3 regions of the Synechococcus sp. LTW-G genome follow, and region 1 is predicted to be linked to each of the others. Evidence: predicted binding sites of a transcription regulator. Region 1 holds the regulator's gene; each other region holds the start of a gene.
What was found. The regulator NtcA, encoded in region 1, controls nitrogen genes in cyanobacteria. The targets are predictions, from matches to a motif close to GTANCNNNNGNTAC.
Positions count from the first base shown of each region.

Region 2: the regulator NtcA is predicted to act here: its motif matches at 4,441-4,454, upstream of ACXIQ9_RS10580 (DUF4278 domain-containing protein).
Region 3: the regulator NtcA is predicted to act here: its motif matches at 8,606-8,619, upstream of ACXIQ9_RS00450 (circularly permuted type 2 ATP-grasp protein).

Region 1 is NZ_JBTKYW010000005.1:123,972-134,172, reverse strand. It holds gene ACXIQ9_RS09485 (cob(I)yrinic acid a,c-diamide adenosyltransferase) at 1-504, opposite strand, end outside; gene rph (ribonuclease PH) at 622-1,356, shown strand; gene ntcA (global nitrogen regulator NtcA) at 1,421-2,161, shown strand; gene ACXIQ9_RS09470 (DUF3084 domain-containing protein) at 2,237-3,418, shown strand; gene ACXIQ9_RS09465 (RuvC family protein) at 3,415-3,852, shown strand; gene ACXIQ9_RS09460 (DUF3146 family protein) at 3,849-4,106, opposite strand; gene pth (aminoacyl-tRNA hydrolase) at 4,113-4,745, opposite strand; gene ACXIQ9_RS09450 (TatA/E family twin arginine-targeting protein translocase) at 4,754-5,005, opposite strand; gene psbH (photosystem II reaction center phosphoprotein PsbH) at 5,010-5,210, opposite strand; gene psbN (photosystem II reaction center protein PsbN) at 5,297-5,437, shown strand; gene ACXIQ9_RS09435 (alpha-mannosidase) at 5,434-8,412, opposite strand; gene ACXIQ9_RS09430 (photosystem II reaction center protein I) at 8,513-8,632, shown strand; gene ACXIQ9_RS09425 (DUF3769 domain-containing protein) at 8,791-10,201, shown strand, end outside.
Region 2 is NZ_JBTKYW010000007.1:19,430-29,630, forward strand. It holds gene ACXIQ9_RS10550 (GNAT family N-acetyltransferase) at 1-481, opposite strand, end outside; gene ACXIQ9_RS10555 (DMT family transporter) at 478-1,467, opposite strand; gene ACXIQ9_RS10560 (hypothetical protein) at 1,467-2,213, opposite strand; gene ACXIQ9_RS10565 (Rieske 2Fe-2S domain-containing protein) at 2,217-3,314, opposite strand; gene ACXIQ9_RS10570 (hypothetical protein) at 3,311-3,829, opposite strand; gene ACXIQ9_RS10575 (hypothetical protein) at 3,826-4,092, opposite strand; gene ACXIQ9_RS10580 (DUF4278 domain-containing protein) at 4,247-4,414, opposite strand; gene ACXIQ9_RS10585 (hypothetical protein) at 4,523-4,744, opposite strand; gene ACXIQ9_RS10590 (photosystem I reaction center subunit XI) at 4,870-5,361, opposite strand; gene ACXIQ9_RS10595 (photosystem I reaction center subunit VIII) at 5,405-5,521, opposite strand; gene ACXIQ9_RS10600 (HEAT repeat domain-containing protein) at 5,629-6,105, shown strand; gene ACXIQ9_RS10605 (glycosyltransferase family 2 protein) at 6,063-7,031, opposite strand; gene ACXIQ9_RS10610 (DUF819 family protein) at 7,083-8,159, opposite strand; gene ACXIQ9_RS10615 (C40 family peptidase) at 8,159-8,911, opposite strand; gene ACXIQ9_RS10620 (serine hydrolase) at 8,929-9,822, shown strand; tRNA gene ACXIQ9_RS10625 (tRNA-Ser) at 9,883-9,971, opposite strand; gene alr (alanine racemase) at 9,990-10,201, opposite strand, start outside.
Region 3 is NZ_JBTKYW010000001.1:63,256-73,456, forward strand. It holds gene ACXIQ9_RS00400 (ABC transporter ATP-binding protein) at 1-407, opposite strand, end outside; gene ACXIQ9_RS00405 (PAS domain-containing protein) at 464-1,249, shown strand; gene ACXIQ9_RS00410 (hypothetical protein) at 1,502-1,684, shown strand; gene ACXIQ9_RS00415 (thioredoxin domain-containing protein) at 1,709-2,020, shown strand; gene ACXIQ9_RS00420 (hypothetical protein) at 2,148-2,294, shown strand; gene csaB (polysaccharide pyruvyl transferase CsaB) at 2,338-3,384, shown strand; gene ACXIQ9_RS00430 (glycosyltransferase family 2 protein) at 3,375-4,577, shown strand; gene ACXIQ9_RS00435 (redox protein) at 4,697-5,173, shown strand; gene ACXIQ9_RS00440 (transglutaminase family protein) at 5,178-6,050, opposite strand; gene ACXIQ9_RS00445 (alpha-E domain-containing protein) at 6,035-7,072, opposite strand; gene ACXIQ9_RS00450 (circularly permuted type 2 ATP-grasp protein) at 7,066-8,505, opposite strand; gene ACXIQ9_RS00455 (hypothetical protein) at 8,694-8,870, shown strand; gene ACXIQ9_RS00460 (peroxiredoxin) at 8,859-9,413, opposite strand; gene rpmB (50S ribosomal protein L28) at 9,446-9,682, opposite strand; gene ACXIQ9_RS00470 (mechanosensitive ion channel family protein) at 9,746-10,201, opposite strand, start outside.

The sequences.
Region 1 (10,201 bases):
GATCACATCCAGGTGGGACGGCCGCTGCTCCAGGGCTGAAACGACCTCCGCCTCGGACAAGTAGCCCAGTTCGACGGCCAGGCCCAACTCATCGAGCACCAACTGATCCAGCTGACCGCTCAGCAGCTGCTCACGGGTGTACGCCCAGATCTCGCGCACAGCCTCGACATCGGCCTGTGAGGCCGGCACGGGCTCAGCCAGGCAACCCGCCACGGCTGGCCTCAGCCACTGAAGACGGCCACAGAGCCACACACTGCGCTCCAGCCCCTGATCGACCCCACCTTTGAGGAACTGGCTCACCAGAACGCGGCTGCCAAGTCCGGCGCTGCGCAGGGCCTGACTGAATACCCCACTGAAGCTGCCGCGGAAGGGAGCGGTGTGCACCTGAAGCTGACCCTCCTGCTGGGCCGCCAGGCGCACACTGCGCGCGGGGGCCGACGCGGGGACCACAGCCAATGGACGCAGGTGTCCAGCACGGGGCGTGGCTGCAATGCTGGCCGTCATCGAGTGCATGGCTGCCGCTTGGGATCCTGAATGTAGCGGCGTTAGGCCGTCCGGCAAGCAACAAGCACTACCTGTAGTGCAAACACCCGTACCATCGAGGCACTGAGCCAGCCCGCGATGAGCAGCACCCAACCCAGGCGGGACGGCCGCTGCGCAACGGACCTGCGCAGCACGCGCTTCGTTTGGGATCCGATGGGCTTCGCCCTGAGTTCCGTCACGGTGTACACAGGCAACACGGCTGTGATCTGTAGCGTTTGCTTAGAGGAGGGTGTTCCGAAGTGGCGTAAAGGCTCCGGCAAGGGCTGGCTGAGCGCCGACTACCGGCTGCTCCCAGCCAGCACCCCCAGTCGGCAGCCACGGGAGCTGATGAAGCTTTCCGGTCGCACCCAAGAAATCCAACGCCTCATCGCCCGCAGCCTCAGGGCCTGCCTTGATTTGGAGGTTCTGGGGGAGCGGACCCTGCAAATCGACTGTGACGTCCTTCAAGCCGATGCCGGCACCCGCACCGCAAGCATCACTGGAGCCTGGGCCGCCTTAGCCGTCGGCCTGCAACGCCTGGAGCAGCGCGGAGTGCTGGAACGATCGCCCCTGGTGGGGCAGGTGGCGGCGGTTTCCGTTGGCCTCGTGAATGGGGCCGCACTCCTCGATCTCGACTACAGCGAGGACAGCCGAGCAGAAGTCGATCTCAACGTGGTGATGAATCAAGAGCAACATTTGCTCGAAATTCAAGGCACTGCCGAGGGCGCACCCTTCAGTCGCCAACAGCTTTCCAGCCTGGTTGACCTAGCGGAAAGCGGCATCGATCAACTGATGCAGGCCCAGAAGCAGGCCTTGGCAGAGGCAGCAAATTAGTTTCAATGGCTACAGGGCGGCCCTGGACTGATCCGTAGGTTCCAGGCAACTCAGTCGCGCTGACATGGTCGTGGCCACGCAAGGATTCAGCCGCTACTCCCCTAGCCCTACGACCGGTACGTCAGTGATCGCACCGATCGCGGGGAGTCCCCTGCCGCCCAATGCCACGCTGCTGGATGTCATCCGGGGCCTGAGCGGTAGCACCACCGAAATCGTTGAGCGTGGCAAAACAATCTTTTTCCCCGGCGACCCCGCGGAAAAGGTTTATCTGCTGAAACGGGGTGCGGTCCGACTCTCCAGGGTCTACGAATCCGGCGAGGAAATCACCGTGGCACTGCTGCGGGAGAACAGCCTCTTCGGCGTGCTGTCTCTACTGACAGGCCAGCGTTCGGACCGCTTCTATCACTCGATTGCCTTTACTCGCGTCGAGCTGGTGACGGCTCCCGCCACCTCCGTCCGCAAGGCGATCGAACAAGACCCGGCGGTTGGTCTACTGCTTCTGCAGGGTCTCTCCTCTCGGATCCTGCAAACCGAGACCATGATCGAAACCCTCACCCACCGCGACATGTCCTCGCGACTGGTGAGTTTCCTGCTGGTGCTCTGCCGCGACTTTGGTGTACCCAGCAGCGAAGGAATCACGATCGACCTGCGCCTCTCCCACCAGGCCATCGCCGAAGCAATCGGATCGACCCGCGTCACGATCACCCGACTCTTGGGCGACCTCCGCAACGACGGGCTGGTGCAAATCGACCGCAAGAAGATCACCGTCTTCGATCCGTTGGCCCTCGCCAAACGCTTCAGCTAAACGGCTGAACTGGTGGCCGATCCCAGCTGCGTTCCAAGCCACCGCAACCGATACTGACCGTCGTCGCCCAACGTCGTGTCCGGCTGGATCCTGATCCTGGCGTTGCTGATCCTCGGGGGAGTGCTCTCCACCCTGGGGGATCGCTTGGGATCCAAGGTCGGCAAGGCGCGGCTGAGCTTGTTCCGGTTGCGGCCCAAGAAAACCGCCGTGGTGATCACGGTGCTGACCGGCAGCTTGATCAGTGCCATCTCCCTTGGCCTGATGCTGCTCGTCAGTGATCGCTTGCGCACGGGGCTCTTCGAACTCGATCAGATCGAGCAGCGCCTGCGGGACAGCCGCGATGCCCTGAGCTCAAGTCGCAAGGACCTGGCCCAAAGTCGGAGCGCCCTGCAGAGCGCAGAGAACGAGCGCAGCGAGGCCCAACGCCAACTCAAGGTGGTGGCCGAGCAGGCCAGCCGGCTGCAGAAGGAACTGGCTCCCCTGATGGAGCAACGCAAACAACTGGAGGCCGAGCGCGACCGCCTGAGCCGTGACATCGCCGCGAAGGATTCCGATCTCCAGCGCAACCGCACTGAGCTCGCCAAGCTCAACAGCAAGATCAAAAGCAGCAGCCAAGAGCTCGAGCGTCTCGAACGCAACCTGATTGCCTTACGTCAGGGTGATGTGGTGATCAGCAGTGGCCAAATCCTGGAGGTGGCCAAGGTTCGGATCGAGAAGCCCAGCCAGGCCCGAGACGTGATCCACGCCCTGCTGCAGCGCACGAATTTGAACGTCTACCAGCGCGTGCTGCCGGGCGAAACACCGAACCGTCAAATCCTGTTGGTGCCGCGCAGCGACATCAGCAAATTGGAGACCACCCTCAGCAAACGCGGCGAGTGGGTCGTGAGTCTGATCTCAGCGGCCAATGTGCTCAAAGGGGAGCGTCAGGTCGTGGCCTTCCCGGATGTCAGACCCAACAAACGGGTGGTGCGTAGTGGAGAACAACTGGCCACCACCGTGCTGGAGACCGATGAGCGCTCCCCGGATCAGGTGCGTAGCCGTCTGAACCTGCTCCTGGCAGCAGCCTTTACCCGAGCGCAACGTCAAGGGGCCCTGGCCAACGGCCTGCAATTTGACCCAGCACGCCTCAATCAACTGGCTGAGGCCCTCGTCAACCGCCCCCTGGGCGAGACCGCCAAGCTCGAGGCCGTCTCCAGAGGCAACAGTGATCTGGCCGACCCGATTGCCGTCGACATTCGCTGGCAGCGCCCGCAATGACTTGGATCGGACTCGATCCCGGCCGCAGCAAATGCGGCTTGGTCCTTTCTGACCACAGCACAGGCCAGATCGAGGTTGCCGCCGTGCTCTCCCCGGAGGAATGCTTCAAGCAGATTGCGATCTGGCAAGAGCGCCCGGGGATTGAGGGCGTTGTGCTCGGTGATGGAACGGGCAGCAAGCACTGGCAGCGGCAACTGAACGACCTTGGCCTGGCTGTCCAGGTCATCCCTGAAGCGGGAACCACCCTGGCCGCACGAGCCCGCTACTGGCAGCTGGAGCCCCCCAGGGGCTGGCGGCGAATGCTCCCCGAGGGCCTGAGGCTGCCCCCACGGGACTACGACGATGTCGTGGCTCAACTGCTGCTGGAGCGCCATTGGAGAACGGAGCTCAAGCGGGAACCTGGCTTGGTCGTCTTGCGCCAGCTCGCTGCCTAAAATCTGGCCCGCACGCTGAAGGCGTAGTCCCCACCCGCCTCCAGCTGGTAGTCGGTTTTCAACAGGAAGCGCAGCAACGCGTCCTGGATCAAGGCCCGGCCCAGGGAGGGCTCCACCTGCAGCTCGCCGCGGTCAAAGAACCAGGCGAACGTCCACTCGAACCCTCCAGCGCTGACCTCGCCCTCCAACACCCGCTGGCTAAAGCTTTGGCGCAGCACCCGCAATTGCGCCGTTGTCGTGGGGAGGCGACTCACGCGGACTCAGGCAGTGGGTTGCTCGACCAGCTTGGCGGCAGAGGGAGCAACAAAACCGTTGAGCCTGTTACCAGCCCGCTCAAACCCCAGGCGCTGAATCAGATCCAGACCAGCCAAGACCTCATCGATGACCTCCTCGAGCACCGGCTGTTCGGCGACGGCAAAGCGGCCGAGGACGTGGCCGACAGTGCGCTGCTTACGCTCCACCGGATTCAAGGCCGGAGCGCCAATCCCGATGCGCAAGCGGGGGAACTCTTGGCCGCCGAGATGGGCAATGGTGCTGCGCAGACCGTTGTGGCCGCCAGCACCGCCCGAGAGCCGCAGGCGCAAGCGACCGAGGGGGAGATCCATGTCGTCCACCAGGATCAGCATCTGGTTTGGCTCGAACCCAAACCAATCGAGAGCAGCACGAATCGAACGACCGCTGTCGTTCATGTAGGTCTGAGGCATCAACAGACGCAGGCGTTCAGCACCCTGTCCCACCTCCGCGGCGAGGGCGTGGAGCTTGGACTGCTGCTTAAAGCTGCTGTTTTGACGCTTGGCAAGCTGCTCCAGCGCCATAAATCCGACGTTGTGGCGGGTTCCGGCGTACTTCTCGCCCGGGTTCCCTAAACCAACAACAAGACTCAGAGGAGTCATGGAGTCCTTCAACCGGCCGCTTGCTCGTCGTCGGCCTTGAGTTGAGGCTGGGGCTCAGCAGAAGCCTGGGTGACTTCCGCTTCCACCGTGTCGACCGCCTTTCGGAACTCCTGCTCGAATTCCTTGGAGGCGGACTGAAAACCCTTCAGGGTTTTTCCAAGGGTGCGACCCAATTCGGGTAAGCGCTTGGGACCGAACACCAAGAGACCCACGGCGGCAATCACCGCCATCTCAGGCAATCCGATCCCAAACACGTTCATCGGATCAGCCGATGCCGTTCCAGTTGACGGTGATGCCGTCGAGGATCAGGGACTTGTTGTACAGCTGGAGGATCACCAGCAGGAACACCAGGAACAGGGCCATGAACACGCCCATCACGGGGGTCGTGCCCCAGCCGGGCACAACCTTGCCGTACTCGGAGTTCAGGGGGCGAAGCAGATCTCCCAGGCGGGTGCGTTGAGCCATGTCGGGCTGTGCTCTCTGGCAAGGAGTAGGTCTCGTTACTGTAAGGGGCCTGGCCGCCTGAGCGGCTGGCCCCGTCGAGAGTTGTGATGGAAACCACCTCCCCAGCCATGTCCGTGGCACTGGCAGTCTTGGCTGTGCTGCTGGGCCTCACCGGCTTCGGGATCTACACCGCCTTTGGTCCTCCGTCGAAGCAGCTCAGCGACCCCTTTGACGACCACGACGACTAAACCAGCTCTAACGAGACGACCTGCCAGGGCTTGAGCACAAGAGCTCCGCTCTGCCAGGTCTCAGCATTCCCCCGGCGCCAACGCCGTGGCGAGTCCAGCGTCCAGCTCTGTCGCTGAGGGCTGAGGTTCTGCAGCCGCAGCGCCAGCTGCCCTGGGGTTGAGCCGGGCCTGCAGCTGAGCACGCGGATCTGGGGATTGGCTGGACCCATGCCCTCCATCAAGTCGATCGGAGCGAAGATCTCCGCCTGCTGGGCCGCCTTTTGGGCCGGGCGAATCCAAAGCGGTTCTCGAAAACGCTGCGCCAAACGAGGCACCCCGGCCGACGCCCACCCGGCTGCGCAAGGGACCAACGCGAGCCGAAGCCGTTGGTGTCCGTTATCGGCCGAGGGGTCAGGCCAGGTGGGTGCTCTAAGCAAGGAGACCCCCAGCTGAGCGGGGGTGGCGGAGACGCCCTGGGGCCCATCCAGCAGCACCGCCAGACCACCCGCTCCAGCCTTCGCCTGACTAGCCAGCCAACTGATGGCCGTCACTTCCCAGCGCGCCTGCTCCCTGACCGTCAGGGCATGGGCCGGCCGCTCAAGCACCCCCGCAGAGGTGTCCGCGGCATAGCGCTGAGCAACCTGCGCCAAGGGCAATTCCAATCGCAACAGCTCATGGCGCTGACGCCAATCGACCGTCAAGGCCAGCTCCAGATACGGCGAGGCTGCCCGCAGCTGAATGTCGAGTCGAAGCGCGCTTTGGCCGCAGCGGCCGCGGACGACAAAGCGGCAACAGAGCGGTCCCTGCTCCACCAGTTCCGGTGCTCCCTGCCAAGTCAAAGGCAGCGGCTGCTCGCGGTAGTCCGCCGCAATGTCCCAGGCATCCCAAAACTCGCCCTGATCGCTCCAACGGCGCCATTGCAAAGGGCCCGAGAGTTGGGGCACACCATCAGCTCCCCAGAGCTGCTGAACGCCGTCCGCCCCGATCTCGACGCGCACCAAGCCGTTGTCCAAGCGCCAGTGCCCAGCGCTCGCCTCGCACACAACCGGGGCTGTGATTGCTGCCGAGGCCTGCGGCAGCCAATCCGCGCGCTCAAGGGGAAGCGCCTGAACAGCCGAATCCAAGGGGAGCTGAACCCATGTCCCACCGGCTGGCCGTCGCTGACTGGGGAGCTGCTCCTGGGCCCCCTCGATGCACCAGGCGCCAGCGGGCAGGCGCAGGGTGACCCGCTCCGCAGGCTGGGGCTGGAGTTGCACCAGCCACCAAGGTTCAGCTCCGCCGCGCGCGGGGAGCAGCGCCTGCAGCCCGTGGTCGCGTCGACGGGCCGCCAAGCGCCGCGCTTGGCGCCACTGCGGTTCCGCCTGCTCAAACACCTCAGGGATTGAGGTGCCCGGAAGGATGTCGTGGAACTGCTGAAACAGCAGCGTCCGCCAGTCCGCACCGGGCTGCTCGCTGCCGCGGAGGTGCAGCAGGGCATGGACCCAATCGAGCTCCCGAAGCAAGCGCTCAAGAGTGCGGTTATGGCGCTTTTGATCCGGGCGGGTGGTTGCACAGCCGCGGTGCAGTTCGAGATAGAGCTCGTCTCGCCAGACCGGCAATCGGCTCGCCAGTGGCTCCAGTCCCTCGAGATAACTGCGCAGGGTTCCGTGCTTCTGGGGGCAGGCCACGGGCTGCTGCTGCCAGAGGGCCAGCTGCTCCAGCATCTCGGCGGTTGGGCCACCGCCGTGGTCGCCAACCCCCGGAAGCCATAGGGCCTGATCCACACCCGTCGCCGCCTGCCACTGCTGGCGGTAGGTCTCCATCCCCTGGGGATCGCCGGCCGTACCGATGGGAGCCGTCGCCAGGGCCAACAGCTCCGAGCCGTCGGCGCTGCGCCAGCGAAACAGGCGATGGGGGAAAGGGTTGCTGCTGTTCCAGGCCAACTTGTGGGTGCAGAACCAACGCACTCCGCTCAGCTGGGCGATGGCAGGAAGCCCAGCTGCGAAGCCAAAACTGTCGGGCAACCAGCAGAGCTCGTGCGTCCACTGGGGGAAGCGGGTGCGGCTATAAGCCTGCCCCTCCTCGAACTGCCGCAGCAGCGAGGGGGCTCCAACCAAGACGCAATCGGTTTCCACCCAGGGGCCATTGACCGGCTCAAAACGACCCTGCGCCGCTGCCACTTGCAGGCGGGAAAAGAGCTCCGGACGGTGCTGCTCCATCCAGGCGTAGAGCGCCGGGGTGGAGTGAGCGAAGTGGAGCTCGGGAAAACGCTCCATCAACGTCAGGGCCGAATCGAAGGTGCGAATCGCCGCCTGCCAGGTGTCCGCCACCGGCCAGAGCCAGGCCAAATCCAAATGGGCGTGGCCCAAGAGATGGAAACCGCCAGGGGGGCGAGCCTGGGCCATCCGCGCCAACAGGTTGGGAAAGGCTCCCTTCTCGAGCTCTGGCTTCAACGCAGCCAAGGCGTCCCCAGAGAGACGCGAGGCACCGAGGTAAAGAGCTTCGGCCGCCAGCACCCCAGCAGGGTCAGCGGGATCCGTCGGCTCCTGCTCGAGCCGGCTGTGGATCAAGGCCCCGTCGTCATGCAGCGGGGAGCGCAGCCGCAGCTCCAGCTGCAATGGCTGGCCTTCCCACCAAGGGGACGGCAGGACCCAGCGGCAGGCGCTGTCGAACAGGTCACCCTGGTGCACCAAGGCCCCATCGGCCCAGAGCTCCACGGCATCGGCCCACCAACAGAGGGCCAGACGGGCACGCCGATCACCGCGCTGAGCCACTTGCCAGGACTCAGGGCAGACCAGCTGCAGGCGCAGGCTGATCCATCGCCCGCCGCGCGGCCAGCTCAGCAATCCACGTTGATGCCAGTCGGGGCGGTGGCATGCCCCCCAGGGGTCATCCAGGGCCAAAACGCTGTCTCCGTCTGGCGCCTGCACGCTCCAGAGCGGCAGCAGGTCCCAACGGGTTTGTGCCTGAAACGTTTCAATCCAGGAGCGAACAGCGCCCTCTGGCCCCTCTGACATCGGTCAACGCGTTCACGACCCATAGGATGATGCGGCTGCCGCCGGCTCGTTCAGGGCCCATTTGGCGCTTGTCACTCCCTGTCACCCGCCGGACAGACCCATGCTTGCCCTCAAGATCTCGGTTTACTCGGTCGTTTTCTTCTTTATCGGGATCTTCGTTTTCGGCTTTCTGGCCAGCGATCCCAGCCGGACGCCCAGCCGCAAAGACCTGGAGGAGTGATCCTCAGGTGGGCTGAGCAACCGGCACCACCTCGCCCTTTTTGACCAGTTAGCCGTGGCAAGATCGCGGCCTTACGCGACCCCTTGGTGACTCAGCTCCGGAAGAGACTGATCCAAGGGGTTTCTGCATGTTCCATTGCCGCCACGAGCCTGGTCCCCTTGGGTGCTGCCTGGGCGGCAGAGCCGGCAGCGGTCACCCCTGTTTCAGAGCTCACCCAGGCCAGTGCTGATCAATCACCACCTGTGGTGATCAAGCTGCTCGCCAACGAGCAGGGCTTTGATCAACGCATCAACCGTTTCGTCGCGCGAGGCGATGTCCAGATTGACCTGGCCGGGGGCCGGGTTCTGGCGGATCGGCTGGAATACGAGACCGCAACACGCACCCTGCTGCTGAGCGGGCGCGTTCGTTTCCAACGCGGTGAGCAGTACTTCCAGGCCAACAGCCTGCGTTACAGCCTGATCGAAAACAGTGGCGATGCCGATGCGGTCTATGGCGTCCTTGATTTCGACACCAGTGAGGTCGACTTCGATCTCAAGGCCTACCCCTCCGTCGCTCTGCCCTCGCTGAGCTACTGGCCAACCTCCAGCCCTTACGAGAAAGCGACGTTTGGAACGGCAACGCCAGAGCTGATTCGCAAAGGCCCCCGCGGAGAGATTCTGGTCAGTGCCGACTGGAGCAACCAAGCCAGCACGGCTGAGCTGGCGCTGACTCAATCGCCGCTCGAAAGATCCGGCGAATCACTGCTGCCGGGGTTAGCCCTCAACGGAGTCACCAGCCCCGAACAACTCCTGGGTCTACCGGAGCGCCCGGACCTCGCGGAGTGGCGCGTTCCACCGATTGCTGTTGCTCCTGCGGCTCAGTCGATGGCCTGCGCGCCACTGATCCCGCCCGTTCCGGATTGGCATCCCTATCCCCTTGCCGTCACGGCCTGGGGTTACGGACAAGCGATCGATGCCAACTTCGGCGACTCCTTCACCTTCAACGGGCGCTGGCGCCCAGAAAACGTCTGGGGCCTGAACTTCAACAAACGCCTGGTCGATGCGGGTCCCCTGGCCCTGGAATTTGACTCCAACGCCCTGCTGCACAAGACCAGCTGGCAGCCCGGCGGGGAGTTCAACAACAGCGAACCCTTTGCTCCGCTCCCCCCCCAAACCTTTGGGGAGTTCACTGCAGCCCTGGGTCTACGGGCATGGCTGCAGCCCTGGCTGAGCCTGGGTTTCTTCGAAGGCGTGAGCCTTCTCACAAGCAACAGCCTCTACGAGCAGACTTTCCGCGAGAACTATCAGACCTTCCTCAATTACTTGGGCTTTGAAGTCGAGGCCCTGGTCAAACCCCAGTGGTCCGTGGTCGGCCGCCTGCATCACCGTTCTGGTGCCTACGGCACCTACGGCGGCGTCAGCGAAGGCAGCAACGCGTATCTCGTCGGGGTTCGCTACCGCTACGGCCAATCCCAGCCGCCGCGGATTGCGCCGCTGATGCCTCCGGCGGCCGGCTGTCCTGGCGCACCAAGCCCAGAGGCCGAAGAGGACATGAAGCCCCTGGCCGATCAGCTGAACGCCGTAGCTGAGG
Region 2 (10,201 bases), on a different contig from region 1:
CCTGTTTGGCAACCACTTGTCCATGGCTCTCCAGAAAGGCTGCGATCTCAGCGGGGTCGCTGCTCACCAAGTGCGCGGGGAGGAAGGCCTCCGCCACCTCCGAGAGGAACTGCGGCTTGAGCTGCTGAATCTTGCTCGAGGGACGATTGAGAAAACGCAACCGCTGCTCGAGGCCCTCCAAAACCTGGAGGTAACCCGGGGGGAAGGGCTTCAGGCTGCGGCAGAAGACAACATCGATCTCACCGGCAACAAAGGGCAACGAGGGAGAATTCCCCAGGGCTAAAAACGAAGGGTGATCAAGTTCGGCCGGCAGTGGCGTCAGCTGCCATTGGGACGCCAAACAGCGGTTGATCTGATCAGTCGCCAGATGCAGGGGCTCCAAATCGGAGTGCCTGGCTGCTGCTCTGTAAAAGCAAGGGACGTCGCCATCAGCGTCGGGGTAACGCCCTGGGTCAGCGATCAACAGGAGCCTGGCGCTCATGTCACAGGCGATATGGCATCGGCACCACTGGCTGCCAATTCAGCCATTTGCTCGCGCTCCTCCTTGAGCTTGGCTGGCTTCGTCTTGGCAAAGGCCGTGATCACAACACCAACCATGATCACGAGCAATCCCACCACTTGATTGCTGGCCGGCCACTGCCGGTTCAACAGGGCTGCGGCCAGGACACCAATCGCAGGAGCTGGGGTCGACCAGCGTCCAACACTTATGGAATCCAGCTTGCTTGAAGCATCGAACCAAAGGAACTGGGATATCACGATGATCAGCAAGGCGTAGATCGCCATCACGATCCAGAGCTGACCGGCAAAAGCATCGGCGAAGTGATGCGGGCCGAAGACAATGTTGGCGATGAAAAAGAAGATCACGCTGGAGGAGGCATTGCGCACAAACACCAAGGCCCGCAAGGAGACGTCCTGATCCAGGACCGCTTTCCCCAAGTTCGCGGAAGCGGCAAAGACCACGGTCGAGAGAAGGATCAGCGCATCCCCCTTATTGACCATCCAATTGGCACCAACAAGGGCCACCATCAAGATGCCGGCAATAATGAAGCTGAAGCCCAGCCACTCCCGCTTCGCGATCAGCCGTCCAAACACAATGGCCCCAGACAGGGCGTAGAGCACTGGAGCCAATCTCCCAAGCAAGATCGCGTTGGTCGATGAGGTGTACTCCAGTCCGGTGTAAATCAGTGCCGAGTTCAAGGCGGCGAGACCACCATCCAGGACCAAGCCCCAACGCACCCGCTTGGGCAGTCGCTTGAGGTCACTCCAAATGGGGGCTGGTTTAAACCAGATCAGGACCACCAACGCCGCGCATAGGTTGCCGACGAAGAGGACATTGCAAAAGGAGATCGGGGTTTCGGCACCCTGACTGAGGGCGGCCCCATGCATCACCAAAAAGGCAATCAGAACCGGGCGCAGGGACGCCAAAACCCTGGAGAGCAATAACTCATGGCGGGGATCGAACTGCATCAGCCCAGGCGCCGGTAGGTCAGCGGATCAGCCTTTAGCGCCATGAGGTCGTCGTACTGAATGACTTCGCCCTCGATGGCGACGGCCTGAGCCACAAGATCAAGGACGCGATCATTCACAGTGCGGCCCTCTTGATCGATCAAGACCAGATCGAGCACCTCTCCCTCGGGGTTGTGGACATGAAAAACAGCAGGGACGCCACCACTGATGCAGCGAATGGCACAGCCCATATGGGTTTTCCCAGCGCCGGGCTTCATCACCCCTGAAAAACACTTGCTGTCAATGATTTCGCCCACCAGGGCAAAGGGGCCGAGGGAGGTTCCCTTCAGATTGGGCGCGGGCAGATCAGCGGGCTGCGGGATGGGCTGCGCACGGCGTGTGTTCATCACGCTCAAAGGCCCATGGCTGAAGAGCGAACCCTTCAACTGCACCCACTGCCCCTGGTGCTGCATCACAGCCTCCGGGGGCCTGGTTTTTCCCGGTCCGGCCAAAAGGATGCGGGAGTAGTGCGCCTCACCTGGCGTTTGTCCTGGGCGGGGCACCAGCACCTGCGCTCCGCCTGGGCCATCCAACAACAAGCCAGAGAGCTGTTTGATCGGTTGACGGCTACCCGCGCCGTACTGGTTCTGAAGACCGGGAACCCAGAGCCCCAGCACAACCATCACGCCAAGCATCAGTGGCAGGAACCAGCCCAGAAAACGGCGATGAGCCTTGGGGAGAGGTCTGTAGTGAATGAAAAAGTCCATCGCTCAGGCCTGCTGGGGAGGGCGGGGAGGCAGTCCGATGCGCACACGCCCCTGACGACACTCAACCGGGAACGTTGGAACGCATTCGGTAAACGGAGGAGGTGAGGCTCCGGTCTCTAAGCGGTACTCGTAGCCATGCCAAGGGCAGACGACACAGCCATTCACGACCCGACCTTCTCCGAGGGGGCCGTTTTGGTGCTGACAAACGTTGGAGAGGGCAAAGAGCTCGCTGCCCTGGCGGAACACGGCCACCCGCTCTCCCGCCAAAGCAAACACCTTGGCCCGGCCATCTGGGATCGCATCGATGGGCCCGAGATCAACCCAGCCCGTGGGATCAGGCTGCAGGGGGCGCCCATCAATCACCCATTCCCGCCAACCACTGATCAGGTGAATGGCGAGCAGCCAGACCAGACCAGCCAAAACCAGGCCTGCCAACCAGGGGGATTGGTTGGTTTGCAGGGCACCCAAGAAGACATGGCCCACCAATGCCGCATAGCCGACATAGACCGCCATGTGAATCGCCTTCCAAACCGGGGCCGTCAGATTCGTCAGCCAAAAGTCATGGCTGGTGGCGGCCATCACAAACAGAACGGCCAGGCCGATTACCCCGAGCAGCTCAAAGGGGAACAGGGCAAAGTCATTGAAATGGCCATTGCTGGTGAACAAACTCACCAGCGGCTCACGGTTGCCGAAGTCGTTGTACCAATTCAGAGCCCCATGGAAGCTCCATGGGAACTGCGGCGCCTTCTGGCCGAGCCAACTCCAAGGCTCCTTGGGCAGATGCCACCCGTTGACATGCAAGAACCCCAATAGGAACACCATCACACCCATGTGACGGCGGTTGAACAACAGGGTGTGAAACAGCGGATTCAACCGTGCCAAGGGCCCGATCGAGAGGGTCAGGTGCAACAGGATGTAGGCCGCACTGCCGTAGGCCCGAATTGCCGCCCCGTCGGTCTCGAGGGGAACATTGGCGGCCGCCGCCCACCAGTGGCTGATCCCCATGAAGAGCAGGAGATAGGCACTCACACCAGCTAAAAGGACGCCGTCATAGATGAGCTTTCGGCGCGTCCATTGCACCGCGACGTAGCCATGGCTCATGGCCGCTCACCTCCAGCAGACAAGGACGGCAACGCCCACGAGGCAACGATGCGCTGATCCAGCGGACTCACCAGCAACAACAGACCTGGCTGAGGGGACCGCAGCGCACGCCCGACAACCACCGGTAAGCGGTAGCGGTGGGTCCCGGCTCCGGCGAGGGAACCCAACAGCTGAGCCTGCGCCAACGACTCAGGGCTCCTGTCGGTCGACGACCAATAGAGCAGTGGATCCGCCAAGTTGAGGGGTTCCTCTGCGATCAAGCGCAACTGAAGCGTCGGGTCCAACACCAGCTGGCCCTTGAGCTGTGTGTCTTGGACCGGCCAATCGAAGGCAAGGAGGAGAGCTCCCTCGGCTGTCGCTCCACCCAGATCGGCCCGAGCGAACAGGGGGTCCGCCGTTGCTGTGACCGGCGGGATCTCAGGGCGCTGAACAAGTGCACTCACCGCCAGCCAAGGCAGGAGAACCCCAAGCGCTGTCATCAGCCAGCGATGGGTCTGCCGTCGACTGCTGATCATGGCCGTGCCGCCAGCCGGTGGGCATTGCGTTCAACGGCTGGCTGAGCACCAAGCCAGAGCCGTTTGATCAGCCAAGGCCATAACAAGGCCAGTCCGGGAATGATCAGGAGCCGGAAGCCAATGTTTCTCCATCCCTTCGCGGAGAAATCGATGCGTTGAACGCCAAAGATGCTGATCAGGATCGCGATGACCACGCTCGCGGAGGCATAGGCCCTCAGGCCATCGACGCCGGCATGAACAAGCGGCAGGGAACCCTCAATCACCTGGCAGATCAGTCTTGTTCGCGAAGACTAGAGATGCTCAAACGAAGGCACCACTGCATTGACCACACGCTGAAACACCAGAGCAAGAGCAGGGCACGAAACAAAAAAAAGCCCCGCAAGAGCGGGGCATAAAGGCAAATCAATCAAGCAGGAATCACTTGACGTACTTGAGACCTCGGTAGTTCAGCTGAGGGTGCTTCTGGGAGACAGCCTCTTTGTTCTGCTGGTACTTCTGGCCGCGATAGGTGAGGGTCATGGATAGTTCCTCGGAGTCAGCCCAGGTCCCCGTTCCATGGCCTGGATCGAACTGCGCCTCAGACAACCAAAAGGTGCCGAGGTGAACGCTTTGTAGCGGTTGCTACAGCACAGTTTTAGCCGCCTGGAATCCAGCCGTGTCGTTCAGGCGATTACAAAACTCCGATTTTGCCGATTAATCGCTTGGGCAGTTCTGCCGTGGGGTCAAAAAGAACAGCAAATCGCACTGAAAACGCGTGAAGTCGCTTAGGGCGTTCTCCACATCCCCCGGGTAACCCGCATCAGCCTGCGCCGAAGAGGGGAGCGGACCAATCGGCGGCGGCAGGGGCTCAGCCAGAGCCACCCCAGGCAAGGCCGAGAGGGTCGCCGCAAGAACAACAGCAGGCCAACGCGTCATCACTGCACCACAGCTCTACTGACTCCATAGCCATGGCCCAAGCCAACGGCAAGGCATCAAAAAACCCGCCAGACCCCCAAAGGATCTGACGGGCAAAGGGTGAATCAAGGATGAGCAGGCTGGACTCAGCCGACGCTCCAAACACCACCGGCGATCTTCACCAGGGGAGCCACGATGGTCGTGCCGGCGAGGAACCAGGCGAAGGCGGCACCGCCGCAACCGCCGAGCCAGAAGCCGCTGGCGAACTCGGCCCAACCCGCCTTGGTGAACAGGTCAGCAGGGGGGTTGTCGATGGTGGCGTCAGCCGGCTGCACGTTGGGGCCACGGCCAGCGGTGCCGTAGATCGAGAGGCAAACCGTCAGGATCGAGACCAGACCCACAGCAGCCAGAAGACCAGCGGTGCTGGCGTACTCGGTGGCGCGCAGGGGGCCACAAATGGCGAAGGGGCCGTAGAGGAAGAAGCCATGGGCCATGCCCACTTCCAGACCGCGACGGTTGGGAGAGAGGGCGGGGCGATAAGCAGGCAGCGCACTCAGGAAAGCGCGGCTGAAGTAGCTGCTGTTGACGGGAGTGGCCAGATTGCCGACACAGGGGTCGGCCACGGGGGTCACGGTCATCGGGGGAAGAACGTCAGGTGGCGCGGAATGAAGCGGCGACAGCTCAGTCGCGGGCTTCGATCACGTTGAACAGCAGGGCCATGGCCACAGCAGGGGCCAGGATCCCGACAAGTGGCACGAACACCGAGGGCATCCAGGCGGCGACGAAATCTCCGGTCATCAGCGTGGGCCAATACAGCTACCGTTCGGCACTGTAAGGAGCCCTGCCGGAGCTGCTCTTCGGGGCCTCAAGGGGCGACATAAAAGTTCAGACCACACCCCCAGCCCATGACCCAGGCACTCACCGGCATCGTCATCGCAGGCGTCCTGACGGCCTGCTGGGTCCTTGGCCGGCCCAAGCGCAACATCCTGCGCTCCACCGATGCGTCCGGCATCGCAGCCCTGAACCGCGGGCAGATGGAGCTGGTCATCCCCTCTGACGGGAGCAACTCCAGCAATCAGGGCAGCCAGGACACGGTCGTCCTCCCCGCCGCCAGCGACCGGCGCGGCCGCCACCAACTGCTGCAACAGCTAGAGCAACAGTTCCGCGCGGGGGGTGAGCAGCGCCGCACGGCCATGGCCATCTGCCAGCTCTGGTGCCACCGCGAGGCCCTGCCCCTGATTCGCCGCGGCCTGCGCGATGCCGACCAGGTGGTCGCCCAGCTCGCCGCTGAAGCCATGACCCACTTCCGTGGCCGCAGCAGCCTGCCTGTTGCCTCGCCTCAGCCGCTCAAGCTGCCGCGCAACGTCTCGCGAATGCGGTAAATCGGACGGCCCTGACTCTCGTGATAGGTGCGCATCTGCACCTCCGAGAGCAGACCAAAACAAAAGAGCTGCACGCCCGTGATCAGGGCCAGGACCGCCACCAGCAATAGGGGCCGGTTGCCGATCTCCGCGCCCCCCAACTTGACCATCAGCAGATAGGCGCTCAGCAGCGCCCCGATGGCCATGGCGCTCAGCCCCCCGAAACCGAAGACGTACATCGGACGGGTCAAGAAGCGCTTCATGAACCAGACCGTGAACAGATCCATCAGCACCCGGAAGGTGCGATCGATCCCGTACTTGCTCTGGCCGAACTGACGGGCGTTGTGGTTCACCTTCACCTCGGCGATGCGGGCCCCTTCGATGAAGGCCAAGGCCGGCAGGAAGCGATGCAGCTCCCCGTAGAGGTTCATGTCCTCCACCAGCTCGCGGCGGTAAGCCTTGAGGGAGCAGCCGTAGTCGTGCAACCGCACCCCCGTCACCCGAGCGATGAGGGCATTAGCGATCTTGCTGGGGAGCAGCCGGCTGACGGCATGGTCCTGGCGCTGGTGCCGCCAGCCGCTCACCAGGTCATACCCCTGCTCCAGGCGCTCCAGCAGCATCGGGATATCGGCCGGATCGTTCTGCAGGTCCCCATCCAGGGTGACGATCAAGCGCCCGCGGCTGGCGTCAAAGCCAGCCGCCATCGCAGCGGTCTGGCCGTAATTGCGGCGCAGCAGAACCGCCACCAGCTCTGGGGCCCCGGCGGCCTGCTGGCGCAAGACCTCGGCCGTGCGATCGGATGAGCCGTCATCCACCAACACCAGCTCAAAGGAGCGGCTCAGGGGACGCAAGGCCAGCAGCAGCTTCTCGACGAGCAGCGGCAGGCTCTCCTCTTCGTTGAACAGAGGCACCACGATCGAGAGGTCTGGAACGCTGGCGCTGCTCAAGAGGGACGGCTCAAGTTGGCTGGAACCTAGAGGAAAGCGCTCAAAAGAGGCTCAGCCCGGCAGCAGCCAAGCCACCCCCAGGCCCAAGTAGGTCCCGAGCAGATAGCCGAGCAAACCAATCGCCACCGAAGGCACGGCCAATTCAGCGCGGCCAATGGCGGTCGCCAGGGCCAGGGCCGTGCTGGGGCCGCCGATGGAGGCCTGGGAGGCCACTAGGGTCTCAGCCATGGGCCAGCGCAGCCAGCGGCGGAAGATCAAAAGCAGCAACGCGGCCTGCACCAGAACCACCACAGCCGCATAGAGCAACACCGGCAAGCCCTCCCCCAGCAGGCCCGCCACCGGGGAGCTCAGGCCCATCACCGTGAAGAAGGGCTGAATCAAGAGCAAGCCCAGGCCATAGCAACCGCGACGGCTGGCGGGCGCCGGCAACTGGGCGACCAGCAGCGCGACCGTTGTGAGCACCAGGATCGAGGGGACGCCCTGCAGCACACCCGTCAGCCCCTGGCTCAGTGCCAACACGGCCAAGCCCCAAAGACCGGCCAGCCACCAGGAGCGCTCCGGCTGATCGCTTGGGGCCTCATTCGCCCAGGTCGCTTCCGGGGCGGCATCCGCCCTCAGTCCAAGCCAGGTGCTGATGGCGAACCAGACCGCGAAGACCACGTAATCGGCGGCGGTCGCCAGGGTCAGCAAGGTCTCTGGGGGATTCAGCGTCCGGGCCACCGAGACGAAATTCAGGCTGCCCCCGGTGAAGGTGGCGGTGTACATCCCCGCCAGCACGTCCCAGTCCTCCCCGAGCAGGGGATGCAGCAACCAGCCCCCCAGCAGCACCCCCAAGACCGTGCTGAGGGCCGCCACCAGAAACGGTCCGAGTAGTTGCCGGGCCTGGGGCCAGAGGCGCCGGAGATCGACCGCGAGCAAGAGCAGGCCGATCGCCAGCGAGGTCAAGGGACCATTGACCCAAGAGGCGGCCTCAGCCTGCAGCTGCACCCCGGCCAGGTTGCTCACCAGCAGGCCGAGCAGCAGCACCACCATCGTCATGCCCAGCTGCCGGCCCCAAGCGGTGCAGGCCAGCAGCCAGCCGAGGGCCGTGAGTGAGAGAACGAGAAGCAAAGACCAAACCATGGACATCAAGGCAGGGTGGAGCCGTCGTGGCAGCGCACCACACGGCCGGCGCCGCGCAGTTCCGTTCGGTAGTGAACGCTGACCGGATCGATCAGCTGGGGATCCAGACCATCGACACCCAGGCCATCGCGGCCGTGCTCCCGGCCAGAACTATGCAGGTAGCGGCCCTGCCCGAGATAGAGCCCCACATGGGTGCAGCGCTGGGGGCGACCAAAAAAGATCAAATCGCCGGGACGCAGCAGGCCATAGCAACCGGGCGCCACCGCCACGGGCTGGCAGAAGCGCTCCTGCTGGTAGGCATCCCGCGGGATCCAGACACCCGCGGCGGCATAGGCCGCCTGGATGAAGCCTGAGCAGTCAAAGTCGGGCCCCAGGCTCCCGCCCCAGAGGTAGTGGTTGGCCCGCTGGCGCGCGGCCTCGGCAAAGGCCAAGACGGCCGGCAGGCGCTCAGCAATGGACGACTCGGACCAGAGCTGCACCCGTTGGCCCGCGATAGAACGGGCATGGCCCAGCAGGTCCCGCGGATCAATCCAGCCGGGGTAGCCGTCCTCCAGCAGCCGCACCCGCAGGCGATTCCCGGTCGGCGCCGCTTGACCCAGAACCTGCAGGGCTCGGCCGGCCCAGGCCTGGGTGGCGAGGCCTGGCCCCGACCAATGGCTGTAGAGATTGAGCGGCGCATCGATGCGCCAAGAACTGCCCGGGTGCAGCAGCTCCAAGGCCACGGGTGTTCCCACGGACAACCTGCTTAACCTCGCCATGACCCCGATTGGCTGCGATGGCGTTCTACTGCCCTGATGGGGAGATGGAGCAAGCACTGGTTGCGGCGATCAGCAGCCTGGAGCAGGAGGGCCGGCCGGGGCTGAGCGAGCAGCTGTCGGTCACCTGGATCCGCTACGGGCAGTCCCTGCGCGGCGGCACAGCTGGGGAAGGGCAGGGGACCCACTGGCGCGGAAACCAAGCCCGCTATCCCGCGAGCGTGGTGAAGCTCCTCTATCTCCTTGCCGCGGAAGCCTGGCTGCAGCGCGAGCTCATCGACGACACCCCGGAGCTGCGGCGGGCCCTGGCCGACATGATCCGGGATTCCAGCAACGACGCCACGGGGCTCGTGGTGGATCTCTTGACGGGAACCTGCAGCGGACCGGAGCTGCCGGCGGCGGCCCTGCAGCAGTGGAGCCAGCAGCGCCAACTGATCAACCGCTGGTATGGCGAGCTGGGCTGGCCGGAATGGCCGGGCAATAACGCCTGCCAGAAGACCTGGGGAGACGGCCCCTATGGCCGCGAGCGTCAGTCCTACGGCCCTGAACTGGAGAACCGCAATCGCCTGAGCAGCAACCTGACGGCCCGGGTGCTGCAGGCGGTCATGGCCCGGGAGTTGCTCTCCCCCAGCGCCTGCAGCCGGATGCAAGAGCTGCTCTCCCGCAGCCTGGACCCCGCGGCCCGCGCCGCTGACCCCGAGAACCAAGTGGATGGATTCCTGGGTGGTGGCCTTCCTGAGGGGGCCCAGCTCTGGAGCAAGGCCGGCTGGATGAGCCAGGCCCGCCACGACGCGGCCTACATCGAAGTGGAAGGCAAGGCTCCGGCCCTGATCGTGGTGCTCAGCGAGGGCCCCGAGCGCGCCCAGGACGAGGCGCTCCTACCGGAGCTCTGCCGGCGCTTGCTGGCGCTCTAAACGAACAAAACCCCAGCCCGTGGTCGGACTGGGGTTTGATCGGGGTGTCCCGGTCGGGAACGGAGAGGGAGGGATTCGAACCCTCGACAGAAGTTGCCTCCTGTAACTCCTTAGCAGGGAGCCGCTTTCAACCACTCAGCCACCTCTCCAGTGGCCCGCAAAGACTATCAGGCGCTGGCACCGCGAACGTCCCGTTGGGGCAGGCGCGGCAAGCGGTGTTTGAAACCGCAGAGGATCTCCCAGGGGATGGTGCCGATCGGGTCGCTCCAGGCCGTGGGATCGATCCGCTCACCGGCCTCCTCCCCGAGCAGCGTGACGACGCTGCCGGCCTCCAGCTCCGGTACATCCGTGGCATCCAGCACCAGCTGATCCATGGTGA
Region 3 (10,201 bases), on a different contig from region 1:
CCAAGCTGCTCGAGCTGGTTCAGCGCTTCTGCCCGTTGCTGCTGTGTTGGGCGTTGGGGACGGCCTAGCCCGACTGAGCCAAAGAGGCCGGAGAGAACAACCTCTTCCGCTGGCACCGTTGGGATGTAGCCGCTCTGCAGGTCACTGGAGACCAGGCCGATGCGTTGCCTCAGATCCCAGAGGTTGACGGTGCTGCTGCCAAACAGCTTCAGCTCAGAGCCCGCCTTCACCACGGGGTAGAGCTGACGATTGATCAACTTGATCAAGGCGCTTTTGCCCGCACCATTGGGTCCCAGAAGCACCGTGGGTTCCCCTGGTTGCAAGCTCAGGGTCAGATCGTTGAACACTCGCCTGGCACCAAGCCAGGCCTCAACGGAGATGGCCTCGAAATAGGGGGTCGCGCTCATGAACATCAGGTACTGCTTCCAGCATCGGTACGGGCCGGCTCTTTAGGGTCAGGCCCATGCAGCCTTTTTTCCTGCTGGAGCCCGGAGATGGCTTGGTGCTCTGCGGGGCCAATGGCCTGGTTTCCCACGTCGACCGCACGGCTCAACAGCGCTTGGGCCACCACTCCCAGGAGTGGTGCGGCCGCGCGATTGGCGAGTGCTGGCCGCAGTTGTCTGATCTCATCGTCCAGGAACACCGGCGTTTAGCTGAGGGGCCGCGGGACCATGTGCTGCCTCTGCCCCATCCAACGGGGGTTGAGCTGGCCACCCGCCTCCGTCTGTTTGCCTGTGACTCTGGCTTTGGCGTTGGCATCCTCAGGCGCCGGGCGCAACGCCTCGATGCGGCCCCCGAGGAAACCAACGAAGACGCCTACCGCCGTTTGCTCGAGGGGGTCCTGGACACGGCGCAAGATGCCGTCTTGGTGACCTTGGCTGAACCCTTGGACGCCCCGGGTCCTGTCATCGTTTACGCCAACCAGTCACTACTGGATCAGACCGGGTACGCGCTTCACGAGGTGCTCGGCAGGAGTCCGAGGCTCTTTCAGGGTCCAGAGACTTCGAAGGAGAGCACCTCTGCCCTGCGCTCGGCGATGGATCAGTGGAAGCCAGCGTCCATGGAGGTCATCAACTACCGCCGCGATCAATCCACCTGTTGGATTGAGCTCAAGGTGGCGCCCCTGGCCGATTCCTCGGGCTGGTACACCCACTGGGTCTCGGTCCAGCGGGACGTGACTGATCGCGTGCTGCTGAAGCGTCAACTTGCCCAAGAGGCCAGGGCGCTGGCTGACAAGCTCGATCGCTGAAGGGGCCCCGGCCGATTGCTGACCTGACACCCTGCAAGCTGAGGGCTGCTTCACGTCTCTTTACAATTGCGGCACAAGCGGTGTTCCGTTGCTCTCGCGCGTTGCCATCGATTTCGTCAGCACGGTCTTTGGCCTACCGCTGCGGCAACTCGCCTTGGCCTGCAGCTTTGCTCCGGCCTACCTGACCATCCCCGCCGTTCGTTGACATCGCCTTGATCGCGGGCATCGTTGCGACAGCGATAGGCCTGGGAGATGCAAAGCCTTCCTTTTCTGGGTGATGAGCGGATCAAGGTCAGCTGCGATCTTCGCCGAGTTCACCTGGCTCGCTTGGATGCCCTGAAGGAACAGTGGGGTCTTCCGTCGCGGGCGGCTGCACTGCAACGTCTTCTCGATCTTTGTTTCCTCGGCGACATCAGCCTCGATCAGTGCCATTAAGTTGCCGGCACTGCAGTCCTCGCCATGGCAACCACAGTCCTCAAGTTCAGTTCCGAGGATTGCGGCACCTGCCATCGGATGAGCCACTACGACGGCAAGGTTGCTGAAGAACTGGGGTGCAGCTTTGTCAGCGTGATGTTGCAGGACACCGAGACCTATCGCAGATATAGAAAGGTCCTGCTTGCGCAGTATCCCAACAAGGAAGGAATGGGCTGGCCGACCTACCTCGTGGTGGAAGACCCCGACGGTGAGTTCATGATCCACGGTGAACTCAAAGGCGGGATGCCCAAGGGTGACTTCCGCACCAAACTCGCGGCACTCCTGCCCAATCTTTGAACTTTCTTCCAGGGGATCGCTTGATCCCTACCCGCGGAAACGTTCTATTGGCTTAGACAAGCGGTGCTTGAAGGTGGAGTCGCAGCCGTCACCAGCCTGGTTCCATCGGGGCTGCCGGATTGCTCTGATGGATCAAGCCGATCACACCCGTTGCTACGCGATTCAGCACCGAAGCGGTCTGTCCCTCGGGACCTGCACCTCCCTGGATCACGCCCGTGAACGGATTGACCAAGAATTACCGCTGCTGAGGCAGCGCCTGATCGCAGCCGCCTAGTCCTTCAGCCGATGCGAAGCTGGTGATCGCGCTATGCAGTGGTGTGCCTCAGTCCGTTCTGCTCTGCGGCTACTACGGCGAACACAACCTTGGCGATGACGCCTTGTTGCAGGCTGTCCTTGGGGAGCTGCCTGAAGCTTGGACGCCTGTCGTCACCGCGTTTGACCAGGACCAGGTGCGGCAGTTGCACGGCGTCGAGACGGTGCAGCGCCGTGACCTCAAGGCCGTTCTTTCCTGTTTGAGAGCCTGCGATGCCCTGGTCTTGGGCGGCGGAAGCCTGCTGCAGGACAGCACCAGTTTTAAAAGCCTGATCTACTACGCCAGCTTGATGACCGCCGCCCGATTCCAGGGCAAGGCGGTTGTGCTCTGGGCCCAGGGACTCGGTCCACTTCAACGCAAGCGAACGCGGGCCCTGGTGCGTCTGCTGCTCCAGATGACGACTGCCGTGAGTTGGCGTGATCCTGAATCGGCGACCTTGGCTCGCCGTCTGGGGTGCGACGGCGAGCACGCTGCGGATGCGGTTTGGATGTTGCCGCAGCAGCAGTGGCTCGGCCGTGGTGGACCAATCGTGGTCTGCTGGCGGCCAACGCCCTTGCTCCAGGGCAGTGATTGGAGTCCTTATCTCCAGGCCCTGGACCAGTTATCCACAGAGGCAGACCGCGAGGTGTTGTGGCTTCCTTTCCATCGCAACCAGGACGCTGATCTGTTGGAGCAATTCCGCCGGGAGGGGTTGATGCCCGAGAGCTTATCGACGCGCAGTCGCCAACTCAGCGCGAGCCATCCCAGGGAGGCGATGGCCGTGTTTCGCTCCTCTGGTCTGGTTCTGGCGATGCGCCTGCATGCCTTGATTCTGGCGGCCCTCTCCGGGGCTCCGGTCAGCGCCCTGAGTTACGACCCCAAGGTCCAGGCCTGCGCTGATCAACTCCAGTCTGAGGCCTTGGACTTGCGCCAGCGCGGCCGGACTGCTGAGGAGTGCTTGACGCTCTGGCGCAGCAGCTTGGATTGTCCTCCGGCGAGCAGGGTGATTGCATCGATCCGCTCGACGGTGGAGCTGCATCGACGCATCCTGCGTGCCGCCCTATGTCGCTGATCCTGGATCTGGCGGCTACGAGCTGTCTCTGCTTGCTTGTACTCCTGCTGGCTTTGGAGCTGCAACTGGGCCGTGCCCCAAGGCTGAACAAGACGGATTCGCAGCAGTGCCCCGAAGACTGCGGGTGGCTGCGGATTCTCGTGCCCGCCTACAACGAGCACGACAACATCGAGGGATGCCTTGGGGCGATCGTTGCGGCCTGCCCGCCTGACTGGCCGATCGAACTCGTCGTGATTGATGACGCCTCAAGCGATGACACCCAGGCCTTAGCTGAGCTGTGCCGCACGAGCTGCAGCCGTTCTGATCTCCACTGGCGGATTGTGCAGGCCGGAGCGCGACCGAGTGGTGAACGCTGGTCCGGCAAGAATTGGCCAGCAACCATCGGTTCGGAGTTGCCCTGGCCCGATGGGACGGCATCGCGGCAATGGTTGCTGTTTCTCGATGCCGATGTGCGCCTGCAGCCCGGGGTGATTGAGGCTGCCCTTCAAGAGGCCTGCAGTCAAAGCAGCGATCTGTTCACCCTGGCTCCCCGGCTGCAGTGCAGTTGTCTTGCGGAATGGTTGGTGCAGCCGATTGTGGCCACCCTGTTGGGCTTGGGTTTTCCGATTCGGCGCAGCAACGACCCCAACGATCCAACGGCGTTTGCGGCTGGTCCCTTCATGCTCTTTCGCCATTCCAGCTATCGGGCGATTGGAGGCCATCGCGCTGTTGCCGCTGAGGTGGTCGAAGATCTGGCCCTGGCCCGAGCGGTCAAGCAGGCCGGCCTGAGTCTGCGCTATCTGCTTGGCGTTGATCTTGTCGACCTGCAGATGTATCGCTCCTTGGCAGCGCTGTGGGAAGGCTGGACCAAAAACTGGTTTCTGGGGGTTGATCGCAACTGGTTCAAAGCCGTTGGCAGTGTCGCTGTGGTGTTGCTGCTGTTTGCCGCTCCCTGGTTCAGCGCCGTTGCTCTGTTGCTGCAGGGATGGCTTGGCGGTCCGATTGAGCAAATGGCGATTTGGGCTGTGGGCTGCTCCATCGCCCTGGTCTTGGCGATCCGTCTGTGGAGTGCCTGGCGCTTTGGCACACCGATCAAATTCTGGTGGTTGAGTTGGCTTGGGGCGTTGCTGATTGCGGCCATCGTGCCCGCCAGTATTTGGAAGACGACCACCGGACGTGGTTGGACCTGGCGTGGGCGCCAGCTCGAGGGCTGACGCTTAGGCGCTAATCCTGAATTGCGTAGTGCTGTACACGCCCTGGAGACCAGGGAGTGCGGTTCATTGGGCTATCCCACGGACGCAGCATGTCGTCAGGAACAGCGACCCAAGCTCAGATGTTTGAGCTGATCCCCTACGAGAAGTTCCGCGATACCCCTGCGGTTCGTTTCTTCAATATCACCGTCGACAACTCCAACGCGCGGGATCTGGTCATCCATAGCGGACCGGCCGTTAGTCCACCGGATGAGCCCAACACGGGCGCCTGGCAGTTCTATCTCCACCCCCATCAAGAGGACAATCTGCTCGCTCTGACCGGGGGTCGCCTGTTCTACTTGGTGAACTTCGGCTGGAATTATCCGTATCACATTGTTCGTCTTGAAACCGGTGGTGACATTCTCCGGATTCCGCCCGGAACCTTCCACCGTTCGATCTCGGATGAGGAGGGATCGGTCGTACTGAATCAGGCAATCCGTGATCCGGGTGCCAGCGTTGCCCGCGAGTTTCGCGTCTACAACAGTCGACTCATTCCTCGTCTGTTTGCGACCACCTTTCGCTCAGCGCCGTTGCCCAAGTTGCATGGCGTCAGCTGGTAGGCGTTCAACGGGACTGGGCCGAGCAGAGGATTTCGGCCTGGATCTCCCAATTCAGCGTGCTTTGAACCCCCGTCGGCCCTGAAAACGTGCCGCTGACCGCCGCCGTGAGATCTGATTTCGAAGAGGTCACCACGGGGATGTAGCGATCATCCACCGCCCCCTTGCCACTGGCATCGAACCCTCGCCAGCCTGCTCCCTGGAGGTAGACCTCGGTCCAGGCGTGCAGGTCGTAGCGCTCAGGTTTGGGCTCCACAAGGTGATAGCCACTGACAAACCGGGCTGGAAGTCCAACGCTGCGGCAGCACTCGATCATCAGCATGGCGAGATCACGGCAGGAGCCGATCCGCTCCTTCAGTGTCCGGCCCGCAGGCCAAGCGGGGCCTTGATGGCGCTCGGTGTATTTGACGCGGTCCTGAATGATCTCGATCAGCTGCTGCAAAAAGCTCAGGCAGCTGCCATCACTGCCTGTGAGGGCTTCTTGGGCCAGATCGACAGCGGCGGCATCATGTTGCCCGTTGGGCAACCAACCTTGGAGGTTGCTCATGAGATCGGGGTTCAGCCTGCCGATGGCGAGCGGCAGGTTCAACATCGTTTCGTCCAGGCAGGCTTCGATCAGGGGTGGTGTGAACGTCTCAACCTCGCTCGTGGCCACCACTTGAAAACAATCGGTTTCCTGGAGAAACCGTGCCCGGGTGATGGTGTCGCCACCTGCTGCCATCAGCTCATAGAGCTGGCTCGGCTCAGGCTCGATGCTCAGTTTGAAATCGATTAGACGCTGAAACCCATGGGGCCTGGGCCGCAGGCAAAAACGATGGGGTCCCAGCAGCACGGGCTGGCTGTAGCGGTAGTCGAAGCGATGAATTAAGCGGGCGCGCATGCCAGGTCTTGACCGGAAGCGGTGGTGGACAGGGAGGTGGAGCTCACGGGGATCACGGTTGTGTCTTCGGGGCTCAGTCCGCCCGGAAGCACGAAGTAGCGAGCGTGAATCAGATTGTGCAGCTGGTTGAGGTCCTGCTGAAGACCATCAATCGCCTCATGGAGGCCACCTGCGATCAGCGTTTCAATTTTGCTGAAACTCCAGCGGGCCTGCGTCAGACCCACCATGCACTCGAGGTCGTCGGGCGTCCCGGCGGCGGCATCGCGCCCGATCACCTGAAGCGTCTCATGGATCCGCTCGAGGCAGTAGCGCACCGACCTCGGGAAGAGGGGATTGAGCAGCAGGAAGGACGCCACCGCTTCCGGTGAAATCACCCCAACGTTGGATTGCCTGAACATCTGATAAGCGCCAGCACTGCGCAGCAGAGACATCCACTGCAACTCGTCGAGTACCCCGCCGACGTCATCAGGGCTCGGGAGCAAAAGGAAGTACTTCACATCAAGGATGCGAGTGGTCTTATCCGCCCTCTCAATCAGCCGACCGAGTCGGCTGAACTGCCAGGAAAGATCCCGACTGAGGGTGGCATCGGTAATTCCGTAAAACAATTGGCAGCCACGCCGGATCTCCCTGAGCTGCTCTGGGGTCGGCTCCTCCCAAAACCCGTCGTTCTCGACCAGGGTCCAGTAGAGACCATTGAGCTGCTCCCACATCTCACTGGTGATGACGTCCCGGATCTGCCTGGCGTTTTCCCTGGCCAGCGCGATGCAGTTGACGATGCTGTTGGGGTTGGCCTCAGCGCGGATGAGAAATTCAAGAACCTGCTGCTCAGCTCCACCGGGGTAGAGCGCATCAAACAGAGAGCGATGACCACTGGCATCGATCAGGGGTTGCCAGGGCTCTGCGCTACCAGGGGGGCAGTCCAGCGCCATGGCAGCACTGACCTCGACAAAGCGGGAGATGTTCTCGGCCCGCTCCACATAGCGGTTGATCCAATAGAGGGAATCCGCGACGCGGCTCAGCATGGGGCGTCCTCCACGATCCAGGTGTCCTTGCACCCGCCGCCCTGGGAGGAATTCACCACCAGTGATCCCCGCTTGAGGGCCACGCGGGTTAACCCGCCTGGTGTGACCCAGGTGGTTTTGCCCCGCAGGATGTAGGGCCGCAGATCCACATGGCAGGGGTAGAGCTCGCCGTCACTGAGGGAGGGGACGGTGGAGAGCTCCAGGGTGGGTTGGGCAATGAAGTTGCGCGGATTGGCCTCGATCTTCGTCGCGAAGTCTTGAATCTCCTCGTCACTGGCATGGGGTCCGATCAACATCCCATAGCCTCCAGCTTCCGAGACGGCTTTCACCACCAGCTCCCGTAGATGGCTTAGTACATAGGAGCGATCTTCAGCTTTAGAGCAGAGGTAGGTGGGGACGTTTTGGATGATGGCTTCCTCCCCGAGGTAGTAGCGCACCATCTCCGGCACATAGGCGTAGATCAGCTTGTCGTCGGCAATTCCAGTTCCAGGAGCGTTGGCAATCGCCACCCGTCCCTGGGCATAGACCTCCATCAGTCCGCGGACCCCCAGCATTGAATCGCTGCGGAAGACGGCGGGATCGAGGAAGTCATCATCAATGCGCCGGTAGATCACATCGACGGTCTCCAATCCACGGGTCGTGCGCATCCAAACCCGTCCGTCTTCACAGGCCAAGTCCCTGCCCTCGACGAGGGGAATGCCCATCTGTTGAGCCAGATAGCTGTGCTCGAAATAGGCGCTGTTGAACACCCCGGGGGTCAGCAGGACGACCCGGGGGGAGTCGGTCCAGGGCGCCAGCTCCCTCAGGGTCTGCAGCAGCTGGGAGGGGTAGCGATCAATCGGCTGGACGACCCGGCCACTAAACAGGCTCGGGAACATCCGTTTCATCACCCTCCTGTTCTCCAGGAAATAGGCGACACCAGAAGGACATCTCAGGTTGTCCTCCAGGACGCGCCAGGTTCCTTCTCCATCACGGATCAGATCAAGCCCGGAGATTTGACACCATTTGCCCAAGGGGGGCTTGAACCCTTGAAGCTCGCGCCTCCACCCCAGGGAACTTTCCACGTGCTCCCGCGGAATAACCCCATCTCGGATGATGCGTTGCTCGCCGTAGATGTCACCCAGAAATTGATCAATCGCCTCTAGGCGCTGGGACAGTCCTCGCTCTAGACGCTCCCACTCCTTCGAGCGAATCAAGCGTGGCAGCGGGTCGAATGGAAGGATCCGTTCCCCCACGCGTCCTCCCGAATCATTCAGCCTGAAGGTGGCCCCGAGTCGCTTCAGTAGGACTCCAGCGGCGGCGTGATTGCGGTTGAGTTTCTCGATCCCGAGTGCACCCAGGGAGTTCACCAGGGGCTTGAGGCCGGAGCGAGGGCCTTCGGCGGCACTGAAGTATTCGTCATATCCCTTCTTTGGCCTGTACTCGGTAAACATTGCTCGAGTGGAATTGGGGCAAGCATGCAGAGCAGTCAGACCCCTTCAGGTTCCATTCGCTACCAAAGTCCACCCCGGTTCGTGGCCACCCCCATCACTTGTAGTGGTCGCTACGGATGATGAGTTGATGCACCTATGGCAAGGGTTCGATCGCCGAGCCAGCCTCTGCTCGTTGCTCCTGAAGACCCATGGCCCAGGTCCCTGTGCTGGTCGATTCCCAAGGGGGAGTGATCTATCAGCTGCGCTCCAGCGAAGGCGAGCTTTATCAAGTGCGATTTGAGGACAACTGCCTGTTCTGCGACAGCCTCCCTGCAGGTCAAGCCCACCTGAGGCTGCTGGAGCAGCGCGCAGCCTTAGGCCTGTAGCTCATCCAGCCGCTTCAGGATCTCCTGGCTGTGGCCTAGGGGCCGTACCCCTAACCAGCGCTCTTTAAGAACCCCTTCTGGGTCAATCAAAAAGGTGTGACGTTGGGAGAAGGGCGGGATCCAGCTGCCGTAGCGCTTACTGGTTTCTCCTCCGGGATCAGAGAGCAGCGGGTAGGTCAACGCCTCGCTTCCGCAGAACTCTTTGTGGGAGTCCGTGTCGTCTGCGCTGATTCCGACCACTTCGGCATTGCGGGCATGGAACAGCTGCAGATCCCGTTGAAAGCCTTTGGCCTCCAAGGTGCACCCCTCCGTGAAATCTCGGGGATAGAAGTAGAGCACCACCCAGCTCCCTTTGAAATCGCTCAGGCTGCGTACGGCTTCGACGGCCCCCCCCTCGCCTGGAACCACGCCGGAGAGCCCAAAGCCAGGGGCCGGTTGATCGAGATCGGGCAGGGTCCCTCCCATCGAAAAGGCCTGCCGGGGGAGTCCCAGCAGGCCTAAGGCCGCAGCACCAAACGAAACAAGCAGGTTGCGGCGGTTCAACTTGATCCTGGGAGAACTCCCAGGATTGAAGCTCAGATCTTGGCCAGGTTGATGCCCAGCTGCTTGGCGTAGGCGCCCAGGCCCTTCTTTTGAATGGTCTTCAGGGCACGGGTGGAGACCCGCAGTTTCACGTAACGGTTGCCTTCAGCCCACCACAGACGGCGCTCTTGCAGGTTCACCTGCTGGAGCTTCTTCGTGCGGATGTGCGAGTGGGAGACGGCCATGCCGTTGTTGGCGCGCTTGCCGGTGAGTTGGCAGACCCGGGACATGACCGATCTTCTAAAAACACAACTTCGGGCAAATTGCCCAAGCACCCACCATAGCAAGTCGGGTCACACCCCAGAACCCAAGGCCTCAGTGCAGTTGTGCAGGTGCAAGGTTTGCGTCGGGAAGGCAAACTCAATGCCCTCCTGGGCGAAGCGTTGGACGATCGCCAGGTTGATCCGTTGCTGGGCTTCCATCGCCTGGACGTAGTCGTTCGAAGGAACGAAATAGACCAACTCAAAATCAAGGCTGCTGCTGTTGAAGGCCACGAAATGGGCCCGGTCAAAGCGGGCATCGCCCCCCTGCTCCACGATCGCTTTCAACAGGCCAGGGATCCGTTCCAGTACGGCGTGGCTGGTGTCGTAGGTCACCCCCAGCCGATAGATCAGCCGCCGCTCTTGCATCTCCCCATAGTTCGCCACCACCGAGCTGGTCAGGGCGCTGTTGCTCATGACGATCGCTTCGCCGTTGATGCTGCGCAGACGGGTCGAACGCACCCCCACCCTCTCCACCGTTCCCCAGAC